DNA from 3 places in the Peribacillus sp. FSL K6-1552 genome. Region 3 is predicted to be linked to each of the others. Evidence: riboswitches for the same ligand, from Rfam matches in the RefSeq annotation. Region 3 holds a riboswitch; each other region holds the start of a gene.
The links. Region 3 has a riboswitch for thiamine pyrophosphate ahead of thiC (phosphomethylpyrimidine synthase ThiC). Riboswitches for the same ligand answer to the same signal wherever they lie in the genome.

Region 1 (6,325 bases), 700 kb from region 3:
ATTGATAACGCTTTGATTTATGCCAATTTTTATCATAAATGAAAAAAATAGAATATTCAATCATTATTATTCGACATAATAATTATCTCAATAAACAACTAGTTAAAAGTGTTTCTTCTTAATTTCACAAAGAAATATGTGTTTTTTGTCATGACATCTGTAAATACTATGGCGAAAATGATATTTAATAGTTAAAATTAAGAAGGGATAAAATAAATAGAAGTTCTAAAGTTTTTCAGGAGGATTCATATGGGAAATAATGCGAGAATTATATCGCAACGTAAATTACTTGGTGTAGCGGGTCTCGGATGGATGTTTGATGCACTTGATGTGGGTATGCTTTCTTTCATTATTGTTGCGTTGAAACAGGAATGGAACTTAACCAGTGAACAGGTTGGGTGGATTGGCAGTATTAACTCTATTGGTATGGCTGTGGGGGCTGTTTTTTTTGGAGCAATGGCAGATAGGGTTGGACGAAAGAACGTCTTTATTATTACATTATTATTATTTTCTATTGCTAGCGGTTTGTCTGCAGCAGTCAGTACACTTAGTTTGTTCTTGATTTTGCGATTTTTGATTGGAATGGGGCTCGGAGGAGAACTTCCGGTTGCCTCGACACTTGTCTCTGAAAGTGTTGAAGCGAGTAAAAGGGGACAAGTTGTCGTGCTTCTTGAAAGTTTTTGGGCTGTTGGATGGATATTGGCAGCACTTATTTCTTTTTTCATCATTCCGGTTTATGGCTGGCGCGTTGCATTATTATTAAGTGCTGTTCCAGCTTTATACGCGCTTTATCTGCGTTTGAAACTACCAGATTCACCTAAGTATACGGAACTGGAAAAGAAGCAGAGGCCATCCGTACTCAATAATATGAAAAGCGTTTGGAAAAAGGAATATTCACGTCAGACCCTCGTGTTGTGGATTCTATGGTTTTGCGTGGTCTTCTCTTATTATGGAATGTTTTTATGGCTGCCAAGTGTCATGGTCTTAAAAGGCTTCAGTATGATTCAAAGCTTTGAATATGTCTTGATTATGACGCTAGCTCAGCTTCCAGGATACTTTTCAGCTGCATGGTTGATTGAGAAGATAGGACGTAAATTCGTTTTGATCACATACTTAATTGGAACGGCTGTCAGTGCATTTTTCTTTGGTTCAGCAGAAGAGTTAGCACTCTTAATCGTATCCGGGATGTTCCTATCATTCTTCAATTTAGGTGCATGGGGTGCGCTCTATGCGTATACTCCAGAACAGTATCCAACGGCAGTTCGAGGTACAGGTACTGGTTTAGCTGCTGGAATTGGTCGAATTGGCGGTGTTTTGGGACCATTGCTTGTCGGTTATTTAGTTGCTGCAGGTACACCAATTTCAACAATTTTCACTATATTTACAATTGCTATTTTAGTGGGGGCAGTTGTCGTAGCTTTTGGAAAAGAGACAAAGAATACTGTTTTGACATAACATAAAAGAGAGGGACTAAATTTAGTCCCCCTCTTTTTTATTACTTAAAGTCTTTTATTATGCTTAAAAGGAATTCAGCGGCACTCTGTGGACTATTTGCATTCATGATTGCGGAAACTACCGCTGTACCAGATACTCCACTTTCTGAAAGAGATGAGATGTTTTCGGCGGTAATACCTCCGATAGCTACTGCAGGAATCGATATACTGCGGCAAATTTTCTCAAGTTCTCCGTTTGCCATTAAGGTTGCGTCTTGCTTTGTTTTCGTAGGGAAAATAGAACCAATACCGATATAGTCCGCTCCATTTTGTTCGGCTTCGATAGCTTCTTCTAGAGTTGAGACTGATACACCGATAATCATATTGTCAGGCACTAGTTGTTTGATGACTGGAAGTGGAAGGTCATCCTGTCCGATATGAACTCCGTCTGCTCCAACAGCAAGTGCTATATCAACCCGGTCATTAATGATCAGCGGAATAGAAAGTTCGTGTAGTAACTGTTTTAATGCAGAAGCTTTTTTATAAAAGGAGAGGGAGGAATTGTTTTTCTCTCTAAGTTGTACGATCGAGACTCCTCCAGAAACCGCCTCTGCTATGATTTTGGTCAAATCTTCTATTGCTATGGACTCTTCTGTCACTAAATATAGGCTTAAATCAATTTGAGACTTCTTCATATAATTTCACCTCATTTATCCAAATTTCCTTATCTATTCTTGATATCGCATCGATTAATCGCACACGAAACGTTCCAGTTCCTTCATCTTTCTGAAGTTTTGCAGCAGCAAGTTCCCCGGAAATGCTCATCGTTGAGATCCCGGCAACTGCCGCAGCATAGAAATTGTCTGTGACTCCGGAAAAAGTTCCGATAAGAGCAGTAGCCATGCAGCCAGTACCTGTAACACTCGTTAATAGAGGATTCCCATTATCGATAATGGACGTATTTTTACCATCGCTAACAGCATCTTTGGCGCCACTCACTACGACGACACTATTCAATTTATTAGCCGCACGTGCTGCCAGTTCTGCATTGCTAATCGCAAGTTCACCTGAATCCACTCCACGTGTAACGATATCCCCACCCATTAACCGATGGATTTCACTCGCATTTCCGCGGATGATTTGGAAGGTAACTTTCTTCAGGAGCTCTGCCACTTGTTCTGTACGATAGGAAGTGGCACCAACTCCCACTGGGTCCAAAATAACTGGGATATTCAGGGAATTTGCCGTCTTACCGGCAATCTCCATTGCTTCCAAGGCTTTATCATCAATCGTACCGAAGTTCAGGACCAGAGCATCAGCCAATTTGACCATATCCTCGACTTCTCTTGGGCTAGATGTCATAACAGGTGAACCACCGATGGCAAGAGTGGCATTGGCACAGTCATTGACCGTAACAAAGTTAGTGATTTGGTGAACGAGCGGTTTACTTTCTCTTACCTGAAAGAATAAGTCTGAAACGGAAACATTCATATTAAATCACTCCTTTCTTCTTTTGAAAATGAATAAAAATGATGGACGGGTCCGTGCCCCTTACCGAGTGAAAAGCTATTTCGTATGGCTTCAGAAATATATGTCTTGGCTTGTTCAATGGACTGTCTTAAAGGAAGTCCGTTTGCCAGATTGGATGTAATGGCGGATGACAGAGTACAGCCTGTCCCATGGGTGTTTTTTGTATGAATGCGTTCTCCTTTAATCCAGAAAAAGTCAGTTCCGTCATAAAAAAGATCATTTGGATTCCCTGCTGAATGGCCTCCTTTAAGTAAAACCGCTTTTGCGCCAAGCTCTTTAATTGATATACAAGCCTCGTAAAAATCTTGCTTCGTTCGAATCGACAAGCCAGTAAGGACTTCGGCTTCGGGTACATTCGGAGTTACAAGTGTTGCAAGCGGCAGCAATTCTGTTTTTAAAGCAGAGACAGCTTCTTCATCGAGCAAATGATGGCCGCTTTTGGAAATCATGACAGGATCAAGGATAACGATTGCGGGTAAGAAGGTATTTAGAGACGCGGCGACTGTTTCAACTATTTCTTTTGATCCAAGCATACCTATTTTTACTGCATCGACGTGTATATCTTCAAAAATAGCTGCAATTTGATCCGTGATGATACCTGTATCTATAGCTTGTACTGAACGTACCTCCATTGTATTTTGTGCCGTTACAGCTGTAATGACAGACATTCCAAAAACCCCATGTGCAGAAAATGTTTTTAAATCGGCTTGTATTCCAGCACCGCCCCCTGAGTCAGAGCCTGCGATGGTTAACGCTGTTTTCATAAAAAAACCCCTTCATATAATTATTTTTTAAAAGTATTTTCAGTAATATGAAAGCTAAAATGGCACCTGCGAATGAACTAAGCATAAAAGCTGGTAAAAAACCAAAAATAGCTGCTTTTTCTCCCAATAGGAGGACAGCAAGTGGATAACAAGCTAGGGATCCAAGAATGCCGGTCCCTATCACTTCCCCTAAACAAGCGAATTTCAAGCTTTGTGTTTTTCGATAAAGGACGGCAGCCAATAGTGCACCGATCATGCTGCCCGGAAAGGCGAAAATTGAACCTGTACCAGACATGTTTCTAATGATAGAAACTAAAAAAGCTTGTGTTACCGCATAAGCAGGTCCCAATAAAACGGCTGTCATGACATTTGCCAGATGCTGAATCGGAAAGATTTTTGCAAATCCGGCCGGGATGAAAATGAATGAACTAGTTATGGTAGTAATGGCCGTGATCATGGCAGTCAACGTCATTTTCTTGATTGGATTCATCATCATGCCAACATCCTACAGTGGCCAATCCTGCTCATTTTGAACCATATCCCAGAATAAATATTCATAACGGGAAGTCACCAAAAAATGCTTCTCTAATCTAAGAAGTTCCTTTTCAGGCATGCCTTCTGTTAACTCTTCCAACAAAGCAATCAGCCATTTGTGTGCTTCACCGAATTCAGGAGACGAATATGATTTAATCCAATCAGCATAGCGATTGTTTTCTAATGCTTCACCATTTTGTTCTTTTAATAGCAAACCGATCTCATAATAATCCCAAGCGCATGGAAGGAGGCAGGCGATCAGGTCGGCCAAAGTCCCATTTTGGGCTGCATTTAGCATGTAACCCGTATAAGCTAGAGTGGTTGGAGTAGGTTCTGTATTTTCCAATTCGATTGAGCTGATTCCGAATTCCAAAGCATAATGTCGATGGATATCCATTTCTACTTGAAGGGTTTCATTCAAAATACTTGCAAACTTAGCCATGGTTTCGAGATTATGAGCTTTGATGACTCCTAACGCAAAGAGTTTGGAATAATCCATAAGATAGATATAGTCCTGCTTTAGGTAATAGGCAAATTTCTTTTCTGAAAGCGTCCCATCTCCAATCGCCTGAACAAAGGGATGTGTATGGTTCCTTTTCCAGATTCCTTTTGCCCGTTCATGAAGTCTATCACTGAAGGTTTCTAATTTTGTATTCTCCATGGTACATCCTCCTTGAAATTTAAAATTTACTAAAATTGTAAAGTGTGCATACACTATCTGATCAACAAAAAAACCGCTCTCTGAAAGAAAGCGGCTGTTACCGAGGAAGAAGCAAATTCCTTCTTACAGCCTGCTTCCCTCCGCTGGTATGACCAGATCAGGTGCAAAGGGTTTGATTCTCAGCAAAAGTGCTCCCCTAGCAGTCTAATTATTCACTTTTTCCATCTAAAAAAAAAACCGCTCCTGAAAAACGGAGCGGGGCAGATGGATAAAGTCCTGTGTTTAAGACGATATCATCCACTTCCCTCCGCCGGTATGATCCGGTTCAGGTTCAAAGGGTCCGGAACAAATTCCATCTCAGTCTTAAAAAGACTCCCCTAGTGGTGTGAATGTATGTAATTACTGACATCATATCAGAAAGCCAGGAAATTGCAACCCAATTTGAATGGGGTCTATAGAGAATACCTATCAAAAAAAGGGAGAACCATGTGATTGACTTTTGAAGAATATTGGGATAAAATCATGTCTACATCATTTATATATTGAATTCTTATCCAGAGAGGTGGAGGGACTTGGCCCAAAGAAACCTCGGCAGCAGACCCATTTTGGGAACTGTGCTACATCCAACAAGCATACGCTTGGAAGATAAGAAGAGCCGAACGGACAACTGTAAGCCTCTTCTTGAATTAGAAGAGGCTTTTATTTTTGTGAAATAACGTTTAGTAACATAATAGAAAAGATATAATTTGGTGAAAATGAAACCTGTTACTACAATTTAGCTCATATGAAAGCGGGCTGATGAAGACAAGGAAAGGAGCCATTTACATGGCAGAATTATTTAAGAGAATTGAACAGAGGAAGGCATTGCTGATTGAAGAGTTATTAGCGAATGGAGTTTATAAAACCTCTGATGAAAGACATCTTTATGATGTTCCTTTAAAAGTGCTTGAAGATGAATATAAGATTGTTATAAATAGACCTAATATCGAGTCTCCTTCAGAGTGGATGACATAGTAAGAGTTCTTAAAATACTTTACTATCTTAAAATATTATTTAATCTGATGAATATTATTAAAGCATTCGCAGTGTACATGAGTGAATGCTTTTTTATATTTGTCTAGAATATAAAATGTCACAAAAAAGACACAAACAGGGAGTAGAATAGGCTTTTTGTCACATTTATTTTGTGGAATAACACATTTTAATTTCCATATATGGTTGATTTTAACTACTTATTTCCTTATCATAAAAGGTGTAAGAAAATTGAATAAATAGGAAGTGACTATAGATGCCCCCACAGATAACCGTAGAAAGAATAGAAGAAAAGAGACGGGAAATGATTAAATTGGCAGCTGATTATGGTTTTACAAGCCTTCTAACTGTTCAAGCAAGTCAAGAATTGG
Region 2 (6,325 bases), 1.8 Mb from region 3:
CTTTTTGCTGGATTTTGATCATGTTCTTCAAATCTGATTCTTGTTCACTAGTAAGTGCTACCTTAAACATTCCTTTGTTAACTAATTCAATATCAATCCCGCTTATGTCTTTTAATTCTTCCGACAGCGCAGGAAACATCCCCCTGCTTTGTCTTGCTAATGTAAAAAGCGGGTTATCAGATTCTAACTCGGATTGCGCTCCTAACATCCCGGCAGCTGCACTAGATGCTTTACTAGCAAGTCTATCTTTCTCTAATAAAAGGACTTTTTTACCTCGTTTGGCTAATTGATAAGCAATCGACCCTCCAATTACACCACCACCTACAATGATCGCATCATATATGGAATTCATCTTATATCTCCTTTCCTAAAGACCTTGCATACTCTTTTGCAGATTGAATTGGATTTTCCGCTTCTAGGACACCTGACATAACCGCGATCCCTTGTGCACCTGCATTTAGTACAAGTTGACTATTAGAAGGTGTTATTCCACCTATTGCAATAATAGGTAGTTTGATATTCATCGTGATTTTTTGAAGCTCCTCCACTCCCTTAGGAGCGAGACCTCGTTTTGAGTTTGTTTCGAAGATATGGCCATAAATCGCGTAATTGGCTCCATTATGGAAAGCAGCCTTTGCTTCATCAAAGGAATGAATAGAGCTCCCAACCCTGATTTCTGGAAATGCTTGCTTTACGACTCTGACATCTAAACTATGAAAAGCCAACTGCACACCAAAAACCTTCATTGCCCAAGCTACATCCACTCGGTCATTAATTATGATTTTAGACAACGGAATCTTTTTTTCATGTAATAAGGTCACAGCTTTATAGAGTTGTGACGCACTCATCTGCTTTTCTCTAATATAAAAGTAATCCACATAATCTTGAATGTTTGAAGCAATCTCAACAAACTTCTCAATTGGCTGTTTCCCAGTAGAAATAATATGCAATTCTTGTGCATTCATACTAAGAACTCCTTAACGATAATAATCAATTTTTCTTTAATCAAATTGATAAATACGGAAATTGTACAGATAGATAAAACCCTGCCAACAACAAGATGACAAAATACAGAATGAACCCATGGTCATTTTTAGAAAACCCAAATTCATAATAGTATGTTCGATTCCTGGTATCTGAAAATCGTTTGGCCTCCATCGCAACCGCAATCCGGTGAGCTCGTCTAATACTTCCGGATAACAACGGAATGGAGTAGGCTTTCATTTTAAAATATAGTGATCTTATTCCTTTTTTCCTTTCGACGCCACGTACCCTCATCGCATTCCGTATCGTTTGAAATTCCTCCAACATGATAGGAATAAGCCTTAACGCCGCCATGAAACTATAAGCATATTTAGGTTTAAGCTTAACTTGCTGCATTAAGGAATAAAACAGGTTGACAGGTCTCGTCGTTAACGAAAAAGTTAATCCAAGTACCGCAAAAAGCAAGGCTCGAAAGCCAACCAATAATCCCCTCATGAAACTCTCTTCCGTAATCGAAATGAGTCCCCACTTAAACCAAAGTGTCTCACCTTGTCCGAATAATATCATTGCAGAAGAAGTAGATAAAAAAATGAAACAAAAAGGAATTGATAGGAGTAAAATACGTTTTATCGGATGTCCGGAAAAACACAAAAATAAGAGTAAAACACCCATGGTAACGTTAATCATATAATTTAGGTCTTTAATAAATAACGCCACCATACATAACACAATTAATACAAAAAGCTTAAGGCTTGGATTAATCTTATGGAGCCATGTTTCTGCACTCGAAACATTCACTTACATGACACCCCTTCTATAGTGATAAAACTTCGGTCTCTAAAAACGCTAGTTGCTTGCTAATCTTTTCATCACTAATTACTTTCCCATCCTTAACCGTCCAGATCCTAGTTGCAAAGTTTTTTGAAATATGATCATCATGGGTTACCATAATCACTGTAATACCCCGCTTTCGATATTCCTCGAACCATTCCAGTAAGGCAAAGGTATTTTTCGAATCTTGGCCAAAGGTAGGCTCATCTAAAAGAATGATCTTTTTTTCTTTCACGATTGAAGCCGCTACACTTAATCGCCGCTTTTGACCCATCGATAATTGAAAAGGATGTTTATCGCGATGGGCCGTAAGGTGGAACACTTCAAGCAGTGCATGAACTCTCTCTTCTATTTCTTGAGGAGGCTTTTTGTCAATTCGTAATGAATAAGCGATTTCTTCATATACAGAATTCGCAACGAATTGAAACTCAGGATTTTGAAAGACAAACGTCATGTTATCTGTTAGATTTTTCACCTTTTTAATCGAGGTTCCCATCAATTCATAATAACCATTCGTTTTAATGAACTGCATCAGTGCATGCAAAAGCGTACTCTTGCCCGCTCCATTTTCTCCCCTGATGACAATCCATTCCCCTGAGTGGATCTGCAGCTCTTCAACCATAATTTTTTCTTCCTTTTTTCGGAAACCTCTAAAACCTTGCATTTGCATTATGGGACCGCCATCATTAAATTCCGTTTGTTCACGAATGGGTGCATGGTCATGAATATACTCATCCCAAACACCAGGGAACCAGATTCCATGTTCTTTCATTTTGTTTTTGTATAATGAAAGAATGATGTCTTTGGGACCATCAGCAATGATTTGACCGTTATCGTTAAAAAGCACTATTCGTTCGATAAATTCTAAAACATGGTCAATTTTATGTTCGACGATAATAACGGTCTTGTCTTTGCCAATTTCCTTTAAAACATCCCAAATTTCTTTTGTTCCAACCGGATCAAGCATAGCGGTTGGTTCATCTAAAAATATCACTTCAGGTTCAAGTGCCAATACTGACGCAATCGCTAAACGCTGTTTCATCCCGCCTGATAATGTATCAATACTTGTATGGATATCATCTAAGTGTAATCCTACCTGCCGGATATGATTGTGAATCCTCTCATTCATTTGCTGCTTAGGAACGGAAAGGTTTTCAAGGACGAAGGCAATTTCTTCATCTGCAAATGGCATACAAAACTGACTATCTGGGTCTTGAAAAACATATCCCCATGAAGAAGGGCTCTCCAGTTCTTTCGCTTTCATCGGGACTTCAATGGAATGTGGGATCAGCCCACTTAACACTTGCAAAAGTGTAGACTTTCCACATCCGGACGGTCCCAACAATAGAACTTTTTCACCTTTATCAAACGAGACGGATAAGTCCTTGAATATCAAGGACTCATCACCGGGAAACTTCAATCTTAACTTTTCAACAAGAGCTATTCGTTCCATGCTTATCAACCTCTACTTTTGATCCAGTGCAGCATAATCCTTACTTGATACTGGACGAACAAGATTAGTTACTCCTGTTGCTTCTAATACTTTTACTAGATAGTAAGCAAATACACCAGCAAAGAAAATTGACCCGATAAATCTTGCAATCATAAATAATAGTAAATTCCAAAGAGAGAGGGCACCAATTTCTCCGTATGCAAAATCCATGAGGACCGACCCTACACATGAAGCTATCGCCGCTAATACAGCAACCGACATATTAAACTTTTTATACCTGAACGCCATAAACACCAGTTCCGCGAATAATCCTTGTACAACTCCATATAAGAGTACGGTTAATCCCCACGGTGAACCTAAAAAGAATTCACCGGACGCTGCCGCGATTTCTGCCAACAGAGCCACACCCGGTTTCCTCATAACTAAAAAGGCAACGGGCCCTGCTATAAACCACATTCCATAAATTAATTGATCTAGATGTAACCCTAATGGTTTAACGGAATAATATATCGAACCCCAAAGGATATAGACTATTCCAAATGCGACGGCAATCACGATTGTGACTAAAATATCCGTTAATTTCAACCCTTTTCTCATTGTCAATCTCCTTTATACTTCTAATGTTTCCTTATGCACTGGCCAAGTTTCTAAGCGATAAGCCATTTCCCAAAATGAGTATTCATATTGACTGCTAAGGATAAAATGCTCTTTCATTCTTTCTTTATCTTCTTCCGTTACTTTTTCAGCGATCTCATCAAGTCTCGCGATTTGTTCTTCTACCAACGTACGGAACCATTCTCCTCCGTATGCCGCAATCCACTCTTGATAAATTGGCTCATCAGGTATACACCCTTGCAGTTTTTCACCTATTTCATAGTACAACCAGTAACACGGTAAGATGGCCGCAATCACATCCCCTAATTGGCCAGAATACGCGGCACGATACATATGGGATGTGTAGGCATAGGCAGTAGGAGCGGGCTTAAAGTTTTTCCTTTCTTCTTCTGTAATACCTAATCTCTCAGAAAAATTTTCATGAAGCTTTAATTCAGCTTCATATGTTCCTTGTGCATGGCTTGCTAGTCGACTAGTTGTATGTAAATCTGTTGCTTTGACTGCACCTAAAGCTTGAACTCTAGCAAAATGAGATAAATAATATGCATCTTGCATGACATAAAAACGAAAACACTCTACTGGCAATGTGCCATCTCCAATTCCTCTAACAAACGGGTGATTGAAGCTTGCTTCCCAAATATGATCTACTTCTTTACGAATGACCTCTGAAAATTTCATTTTTATACCTCCAAATTTGTATTTTATTAAGCAATGAAACTGGATAAATAATGATTGATAACCTATAATCACCTCTTTTGAGCAAATAAAAAACCACTTCCTTTACCGACGTAAAGAAAGTGGTTGTACTTGAAATAATACATAAACGTATTGTTTCATGACCCCACTTCCCTACGCTGGTGTAAACCAGATCAGGTTCTAAGGGTCTTAAAGTTATACTTTAATCTCAGCTTCTGCGGTAAAATTGACTTTTACCTGTAAAGCACCCCTAGTGGTACAAATTGTATATTTAGTTCATTTGCCTTTATATTAACACGTTATATCTAATTGTCAAACTTATTAAATAAAGTTTTTTTTTAGTAATGTATAAAATCCAACGATATGTTAAATAAAAAATCGCCTAACATACTCTTTGGAAATCGAACTTAATCACATAAAAAATATTCTCTATTAACCTTAAGCAAAGTTTATTTTACTATTAATCCTGCTTTCCTAATTATCGTTGGTACTGTTTATGAAGCTGAGCCGCTATGATATTCTTTTGGATTTCGGATGTACCTTCATAAATTCTCGTAATACGTGCATCACGATAAAAACGTTCAATGGGATATTCAGAAATGTAACCAATCCCTCCATGAATTTGGAGAGCCGTATCAGCTACACGATTATAAGTTTCTGAACCAAGTAACTTGACCATAGCCGCATTTTTAATGACGTTCTTTTTTTGATCAACCATCCAGGCAACGCGATAGGTCATGGATCGAAGGGCTTCTGTATCTAATGCCATATCTGCCAAGTAATGCTGAATAATTTGTTGTTCGAAGATTGGTTTGTCGAACTGAATTCTCATATGAGCAAAATCAATCGACATCTCAAGTAATTTTTCACATGACCCTAGGTTTCGTGCTGCCATTCCTGCACGTCCATTCGCCAAGATTTTCAGGGCATTCATATACCCTTGCCCCTCTTCACCCAATACATTCTCAACTGGAACTTCGCAATCCTCAAAGAAAATTTCAGATGAATGTGAACCATGAAGGCCCATTTTCCGTTCGATTTTCCCTAGTTGAAACCCTGGGGAGTCTTTTTCGACGATAAAAGATGTGATTCCTTTTGCACCCTTAGAAGGATCTGTAACAGCCATTACAGTAAACACATCTGCGATTGGAGCATTAGTAATGTAATGTTTGCTTCCATTCAGGATATACTTTTCTCCCTTTTTAACCGCTGTTGTTTTCAGATTTGAGGCATGTGAACCTGCGCTTGGTTCAGTTAAAGCAAAAGCGCCAATTCTTTCACCTGATGCCATGTCAGGTAAATATCTGCGTTTTTGTTCTTCATTTCCCATCTCTACAATTCCAACGCCGCCAATTCCCGTATGTCCGCCAATTACTGTTGTATAACCGTTATGTGTTCTTCCCAACTCCTCTAGAATGGCGCATTTCCCAACCATATCAATGCCTAACCCACCATATTCTACAGGAATACTAAGGCCAAACAGTCCCATTTCTTTCGATTTCCCCATAATGATTTCTGGGATTTCATTGCTTTCTTCAATTAACATGGCATGTGGTTCTACTTCGTTATCAATAAATTCTCGGATTCCTTGTTTTAAAACTTTTATATCGTCTGAAAATTCAAAATTCAAGGTATTTTCTCCCCCTTCTATTGGTTATAGATATAATTCCTTAACCCGATTTCTTTTACATATAGGAGGATACTATTCTCCTAAGCTTCGAAATAATACAAATGGCTATCTAATCA
Region 3 (6,325 bases):
GAGCAGGATGTGTTGATTGTGAGTCATGCTGCTCTCATGGTATATATGAGGAAAGAGCTGATCCGACGGGGATTCGCAGGTCCAAAGTTTAAGATTGCTAGTAATGGAAAGTTGTATGTGTTCGAAAGAAAATAAGGAAAAACTCGCATGTGAACTTTTTTAAGTTTTCATGAGCAAATAGGGTAAGCCTTTTGATATTTCAAAGAAAGATGAAGGCATTTTACCGATAGTTATTCTTTTTCTAATGGTTGTGGTTTATTATTGTAATAGTGTAATTTTTTCGAATTCAATGGTAGGGAAAAGAGGGTGAGCATTTTGGTAAAGGCAGTTTTTTTTGATTTAGATGATACGTTACTTTGGGATCAGAAGAGTGTGAAAGAGGCTTTTATAGCGACTTGCGAATTGGCTATGGCGAAATATGATTTGAATGTTGACGAGTTTGAGGAAGCAGTACGGAAAGAAGCACGTGAGCTTTATTCTTCTTATGATACATATGAATTTACGCAAATGATCGGTATCAACCCGTTTGAAGGACTTTGGGGTAATTTTCGAGATGATCATGATGAATTCCGTAAGATGGCCGAGATTGTACCAGCTTATCGGAAAGAGGCATGGACAAGAGGCTTGAATGCATTAGGGATAGATGACCCGGCATTTGGTCTTGAGCTAGCAGAACGTTTCCCTGCTGAGAGACGGAAAAAACCATTTATTTATGAAGAAACATTCCAGGTGTTAGATGAGTTAAAAGGGAAGTACAAATTGTTATTGCTGACGAATGGTTCGCCTGAGCTTCAAAATACGAAGCTTGAGATCACGCCTGAGTTAGTTCCTTATTTCGATCAAATCGTTATTTCCGGCGCGTTTGGACGTGGGAAACCGGATGCTTCTATTTTCGAGCATGCATTAGAAATCATGGAGCTTGATAAGGATGAAGTATTAATGGTCGGCGACAATTTAATGACGGATATCCTTGGTGCATCACGTGCAGGCATTAAATCGGTTTGGATAAACCGTCATGATAAGGAACGGAATGAAGTTATCCCTAATTATGAAATCATGCATTTAGAGGAGCTTTTTCCTATCCTTGAGAGTCTAAATAAATAACGGATATATCCCCTTCAAGTAGTAAGTTCCAAAAGACTTAACTTGGAGGGGATTTTATTTAATTCAAAACATGGCATTAAAATAATAGGTCTTTGAATTTATTTACAAACCAAAATGGATGGTATATAGTTACCTTGTAATAATTAATATTATTCAGACTAGGGGTGTCCAATAAAAGTTGGGCTGAGAGAGAAGCGTGTTAAAGCTTCTTAACCCTCAGGACCTGATCTGGTTCATACCAGCGTGGGGAAGTTAGAATCTACTATTCAATGACATTTAATTTGGTCATTTCTGTAGTCATACTAACTTTAGCCGGGTCTTAAATATGAGACCTGGCTTTTTCGTGCGAAAATGGATTGGATTTTGTCCTTTTTAATCTAACTTAAAAAGGAGAAATGAAATCATGAGTAATTCAGTAAATGACATGAACGTTTCAATTATGTCCAATTTTGCAGGAAGTAAAAAAGTTTATGTAGAGGGGTCTAGACCTGATATAAAAGTTCCTATGCGTGAAATTAAACTAAGTCCCACAACAGGAGCATTTGGTGAAGAGGAAAATTTACCTCTACGCGTTTATGATACTAGCGGTTTCTATACGGATTCTGAGTATTCTATTGATATTCGTAAAGGTCTTGACCCTATTAGACGCAACTGGGTTCTTGAACGGGAAGACGTTGAAGAGTATGTGGGGCGTGAAATAAAACCCGAAGATAATGGTTATAAAAAAGTTGAGTCTCATTCCAAAGCAGAAGTTTTTCCGGGATTGATACGAAATCCTTTGCGTGCAAAGAAGGGGAGAAACATAACCCAACTCCATTATGCTCGTAAAGGTATCATTACCCCAGAAATGGAGTTTATTTCGATTAGAGAAAGTGTTTCCGCTGAGTTTGTACGAGATGAAGTAGCTAGCGGGCGGGCCATTATACCGGCTAATATTAACCATCCTGAAAGTGAGCCGATGATTATCGGACGTAATTTTCATGTGAAAATAAATGCGAATATTGGGAATTCAGCGGTTAGTTCATCCATCGAAAATGAAGTAGAAAAAATGACTTGGGCCACTCGCTGGGGAGCCGATAACATCATGGATCTCTCTACCGGAAAAAATATACACACAACCCGTGAATGGATTATTAGAAATTCGCCTGTACCTGTTGGAACAGTACCGATTTATCAAGCGCTTGAAAAAGTAGATGGAGTCGCTGAAAATTTAACATGGGAGGTTTTTCGGGATACTTTAATTGAGCAGGCTGAGCAAGGTGTTGATTACTTTACCATACATGCTGGTGTGCTTCTGCGATATATCCCATTAACAGCAAAGCGGATGACGGGAATTGTTTCCCGGGGGGGATCTATTATGGCTCAATGGTGTCTGGCTCATCATGAAGAAAGCTTCCTCTATACCCATTTTGAAGAAATCTGTGAAATCATGAAAGCATATGATGTATCTTTCTCATTAGGAGATGGGCTTCGTCCGGGATCTATTGCAGATGCAAACGATGAAGCGCAATTTGCGGAATTGGAAACATTGGGTGAACTAACAAAGATTGCTTGGAAACATGATGTACAAGTTATGGTTGAGGGACCCGGTCACGTTCCAATGCATTTGATTAAAGAAAATATGGATAAGCAATTGGAAGTCTGTCAAGAAGCCCCATTCTATACACTGGGACCCCTGACAACTGATATAGCTCCTGGCTACGATCATATTACTTCTGCGATTGGGGCTGCCATGATTGGCTGGTTTGGAACTGCGATGCTTTGTTATGTGACACCGAAAGAGCACCTTGGACTTCCAAATAAAGAGGATGTTCGAATAGGGGTTATTACGTATAAAATTGCAGCCCATGCTGCTGACCTAGCAAAAGGCCATCCTAATGCTCAAAAACGAGATGATGCCCTTTCAAAAGCAAGGTTCGAATTTCGTTGGAGAGATCAGTTTAATCTATCGCTCGATCCAGAAAGAGCCGTTGAATATCATGATGAAACTCTACCTGCTGAGGGTGCCAAAACAGCTCACTTTTGTTCAATGTGCGGTCCTAAATTCTGCAGCATGAGAATCTCACAAGATATTCGTGATTTAGCTAAAGAAAAAGGGCTTGGTTTTGAGTCTGTAATCGATGAAGGCCTGAAAGAAAAAGCGAATGAATTTAGAAACACAGACGGAAAAATCTATCAATAATGTGGACGAAAAGGAGAATTCGATGAATCGAGTAATCCAGATTAAAGTTGAAATGAAACAGTTGGAAAATCAGCTGGATCAGCTAAAAAAAGAGCTGAGTATTTTTCGGGAAAATTGTAATCATGAATTTGTGAAAAATGATTATATACAAGAATGCACAAAGTGCCACTTAATTGAGAGTCTGCAATGGTAGAGATTTTTGGATCCTGGGTATTCTAGTAAGAAGAAAATCAGCAAATTTAAAGAGCTACTTTAATGTTCCTTAAGATTATTAAGTATGAAGGGGAAGAGGGACTAACAATCCTTTTTCCTTATTTTTCGTATGCACCGAATTAGATTTTGAATTCCCAAAGATACCCAAGATATTCCCTCTTCCTTTTACAAGTATAAGTTACCTCAGGTACTTTCCTTTATCCTAGTATGTCCTTCATTTCTTAGTAATAATGTTAGTCAAAAAAAACAATACAATTATTATGAAGAGCGTGGCTTATTAGTTTTCATGGAAGAGTTTATATTGAATAATCCTGTTGGGTTTTAACATACTAAACTTGTTCGCATCATTGATAAAACGAGGAGGGAAATAAAATGCAAAACCAAAATCAACAAGGTCAAGTACACCAGAACATGCAAACGGGTGCTATTCCCCCACAAATGAATCACGGTGGTCATGAAGTATTTGATGTACATGAAGTGTTGTCGGGAACGATTGGTACTTTAAACACTTATATGCTTTTGCGTCAGCATGTACAGGATCAAGAATTACTGGACATTCTGGATCGTCAATATCAGTTCATCCAAGATGAATATAACCTTTCATTAGAGTGCTTTCAATCTGGCCAAGACCCATCCAAACGAACACAGAGCTACAAAATGAATCAAGGGAACGATTTTATATATGGATTGACACCAACTCAGCCAAAGAAACCTTTGCAATCCATATCGGAAATTACGGATGAATGCATTTCAGGCTTGATGCTTGGGGCAGTGAAGTCTGCTGCTTCTTTAAAAGCAATGTCTGCACTTGAAATTACAAACCCAGTTGTGCGTCGCGTATTTGCAGATTCTATTCCGAACTGCATTGAAATGGCATATGAGATTTCGATATATCAGAACAAACATCATTACTACCAAGTTCCACAGCTTGCACAGCAGGATATGCAACAAATGTTGAATTCATATTCACCTGCACAAGGAAACAACAACGTAAGCCATTAATTAAAAAACTAACAAATTTATTCCGACCAGTTAGATAACTATAGCAATTTATTAAGGGATAGGACTAAGCACCGTAAGTCCTATCCCTTCAATAATTTTAACCAGTGTTGTTTCCTTATTATTGTTTCATCTGATTTATTTCCTGAACACAATTTTGGACAAGAGTTACAGCCTGGTTTATAGTTGCTCCTCCTCCAAATGCTGCCGTCACTCCGATTTCTTCCAGGATTTCTTGTTCTGAACATCCTTAATCAAGGCATATCCGTAAAAACACCGATTCAGCTTTACAATCGTGAAGAGAGTTTCTGTAGTATTATTAGCTTGAAATTCCAAATTCCATTCAGCGCCATCCCTAATAATCTTTCATCAAAAATTAGTATGAACTAAACAAGAAATGATTAATCAAAAACGATGGAGTTATTGAGAATGAATAGCCCGTTAGATCACGTGTAGATGTACTAATACATATACATAAGGATATTCTGTTGCATCGCCACATACAGCTCATTTGTATAGAGCATCCATAGACCGCAAGGCACTCCAGAATAGTTGAAGACTAAAATATGGACAAAGTATAATGAAATATGTAAAGAGTTAAGATACCTTTTTGCAGAGTCTAACTTAAGGGGGGAAATCGTAATGAATGAACTGAACGCATTATTCCGAAAAAGAATAGGGCTGCTGGAACATGAAAAAGTGACTTTTGAAAAATTAGATGAAATTCTTGAAAAGACAGCGAAAACAATTCCCTTTGAAAACTTATCCATCATGGCATCTCATCTTAGTGACATCAACAAAGAAAATATCATGAACAAAGTTCTCGTGAGAAACGAGGGGGGACTTTGTTATGAATTGAATACGGCGCTTTATTTTTTCCTAGTGGAAAATGACTTTGACGTTTTCTTAGTTCGCGGCGTAATTTACACTCAAGGGTGGATGACCATAGGTAGAACCCATGTCGCCATTCTATTAAATCATGAAGGTCAAACTTATTTAGTCGATACGGGATTTGGAGGGAATTTGCCTTTAAAACCAGTACCGTTTAACGGAGAAACCGTTATTTCTCAAAATGGTGAATTTCGAATTAAAAAGGAATGTAACGAACATGGAGATTATATTTTTGAATTAAAGCTGAAACATAAAGATCCCGATTGGAAAATTGGATATGCTTTCGATTCTTCAAAGACCGTAGAAAATGTTGTGGAACTGAATGAGATTCAAACTATCATCAGGGAAAACCCAAAATCACCTTTTAACAAATATCCTTTAATCACTCGACTTACAAATAGCGGGAACATCACTTTAACCGATACATCCTTTACGCAGTGGGACGACGGGAAAGTGACAAAAGAAGAAATAGATAGCACACGATTCAAAGAGATAATGAAACAGTATTTTGATAGATAAGAGATAACGAAAGAAAGTTGCCCTCCCTCAGGCTGTCGAGAAACCTTTGACAGCCTCTTTTTATGTTACTTAACTTAGACATTGAATTTGTTAGGGTGCTTGAATGCGGAAACCATTAGTGTACGACCTTGAAGGAAGGAGACAATCTGATTTTGTTATCCTCATTAAATGCAGGACAATCACCCTTCCTTGTCGAACTAAGTACAAGAGAAGAGGCTGATGAAAATGAGTAATGCAAAATACAAATTTTATTATGTGAATGGGGAAACAGAGGAGTTAGAGACGAATGAACCCTATACTGATGAAGCCAATAGTATTCTGAATCTGCAATTAATTCAAAATGCGACATGGTTACAAGCAGGTGGGAAGCATATCAACTTAGCTAATGTAATTAGTATCGAATTTGCAGGAGACCAA

Region 1: it holds a riboswitch for thiamine pyrophosphate, as region 3 does, so the genes downstream of both, tenA (thiaminase II) here and thiC (phosphomethylpyrimidine synthase ThiC) in region 3, are expected to answer to the same signal.
Region 2: it holds a riboswitch for thiamine pyrophosphate, as region 3 does, so the genes downstream of both, tenA (thiaminase II) here and thiC (phosphomethylpyrimidine synthase ThiC) in region 3, are expected to answer to the same signal.

What each region holds. Positions count from the first base shown of each region.
Region 1 is NZ_JBBOST010000001.1:1,502,804-1,509,128, forward strand. It holds gene NST21_RS07265 (MFS transporter) at 250-1,455, shown strand; gene thiE (thiamine phosphate synthase) at 1,496-2,128, opposite strand; gene thiM (hydroxyethylthiazole kinase) at 2,109-2,924, opposite strand; gene thiD (bifunctional hydroxymethylpyrimidine kinase/phosphomethylpyrimidine kinase) at 2,921-3,727, opposite strand; gene thiW (energy coupling factor transporter S component ThiW) at 3,696-4,217, opposite strand; gene tenA (thiaminase II) at 4,233-4,922, opposite strand; TPP riboswitch at 5,041-5,130, opposite strand; TPP riboswitch at 5,208-5,311, opposite strand; SAM riboswitch class I at 5,470-5,574, shown strand; gene NST21_RS07295 (Fur-regulated basic protein FbpA) at 5,748-5,936, shown strand; gene NST21_RS07300 (aspartyl-phosphate phosphatase Spo0E family protein) at 6,211-6,325, shown strand, end outside.
Region 2 is NZ_JBBOST010000001.1:2,610,923-2,617,247, reverse strand. It holds gene thiO (glycine oxidase ThiO) at 1-352, opposite strand, end outside; gene tenI (thiazole tautomerase TenI) at 354-965, opposite strand; gene NST21_RS12685 (energy-coupling factor transporter transmembrane component T family protein) at 1,006-1,782, opposite strand; gene NST21_RS12680 (ABC transporter ATP-binding protein) at 1,799-3,268, opposite strand; gene NST21_RS12675 (ECF transporter S component) at 3,281-3,865, opposite strand; gene tenA (thiaminase II) at 3,878-4,561, opposite strand; TPP riboswitch at 4,713-4,841, opposite strand; gene NST21_RS12665 (acyl-CoA dehydrogenase family protein) at 5,058-6,209, opposite strand.
Region 3 is NZ_JBBOST010000001.1:804,793-811,117, forward strand. It holds gene NST21_RS03855 (histidine phosphatase family protein) at 1-135, shown strand, start outside; gene NST21_RS03860 (HAD family hydrolase) at 316-1,104, shown strand; TPP riboswitch at 1,255-1,371, shown strand; gene thiC (phosphomethylpyrimidine synthase ThiC) at 1,505-3,286, shown strand; gene NST21_RS03870 (hypothetical protein) at 3,309-3,479, shown strand; gene NST21_RS03875 (spore coat protein) at 3,872-4,501, shown strand; partial or broken gene NST21_RS03880 (carboxymuconolactone decarboxylase family protein) at 4,620-4,748, opposite strand; gene NST21_RS03885 (arylamine N-acetyltransferase family protein) at 5,141-5,908, shown strand; gene NST21_RS03890 (hypothetical protein) at 6,134-6,325, shown strand, end outside.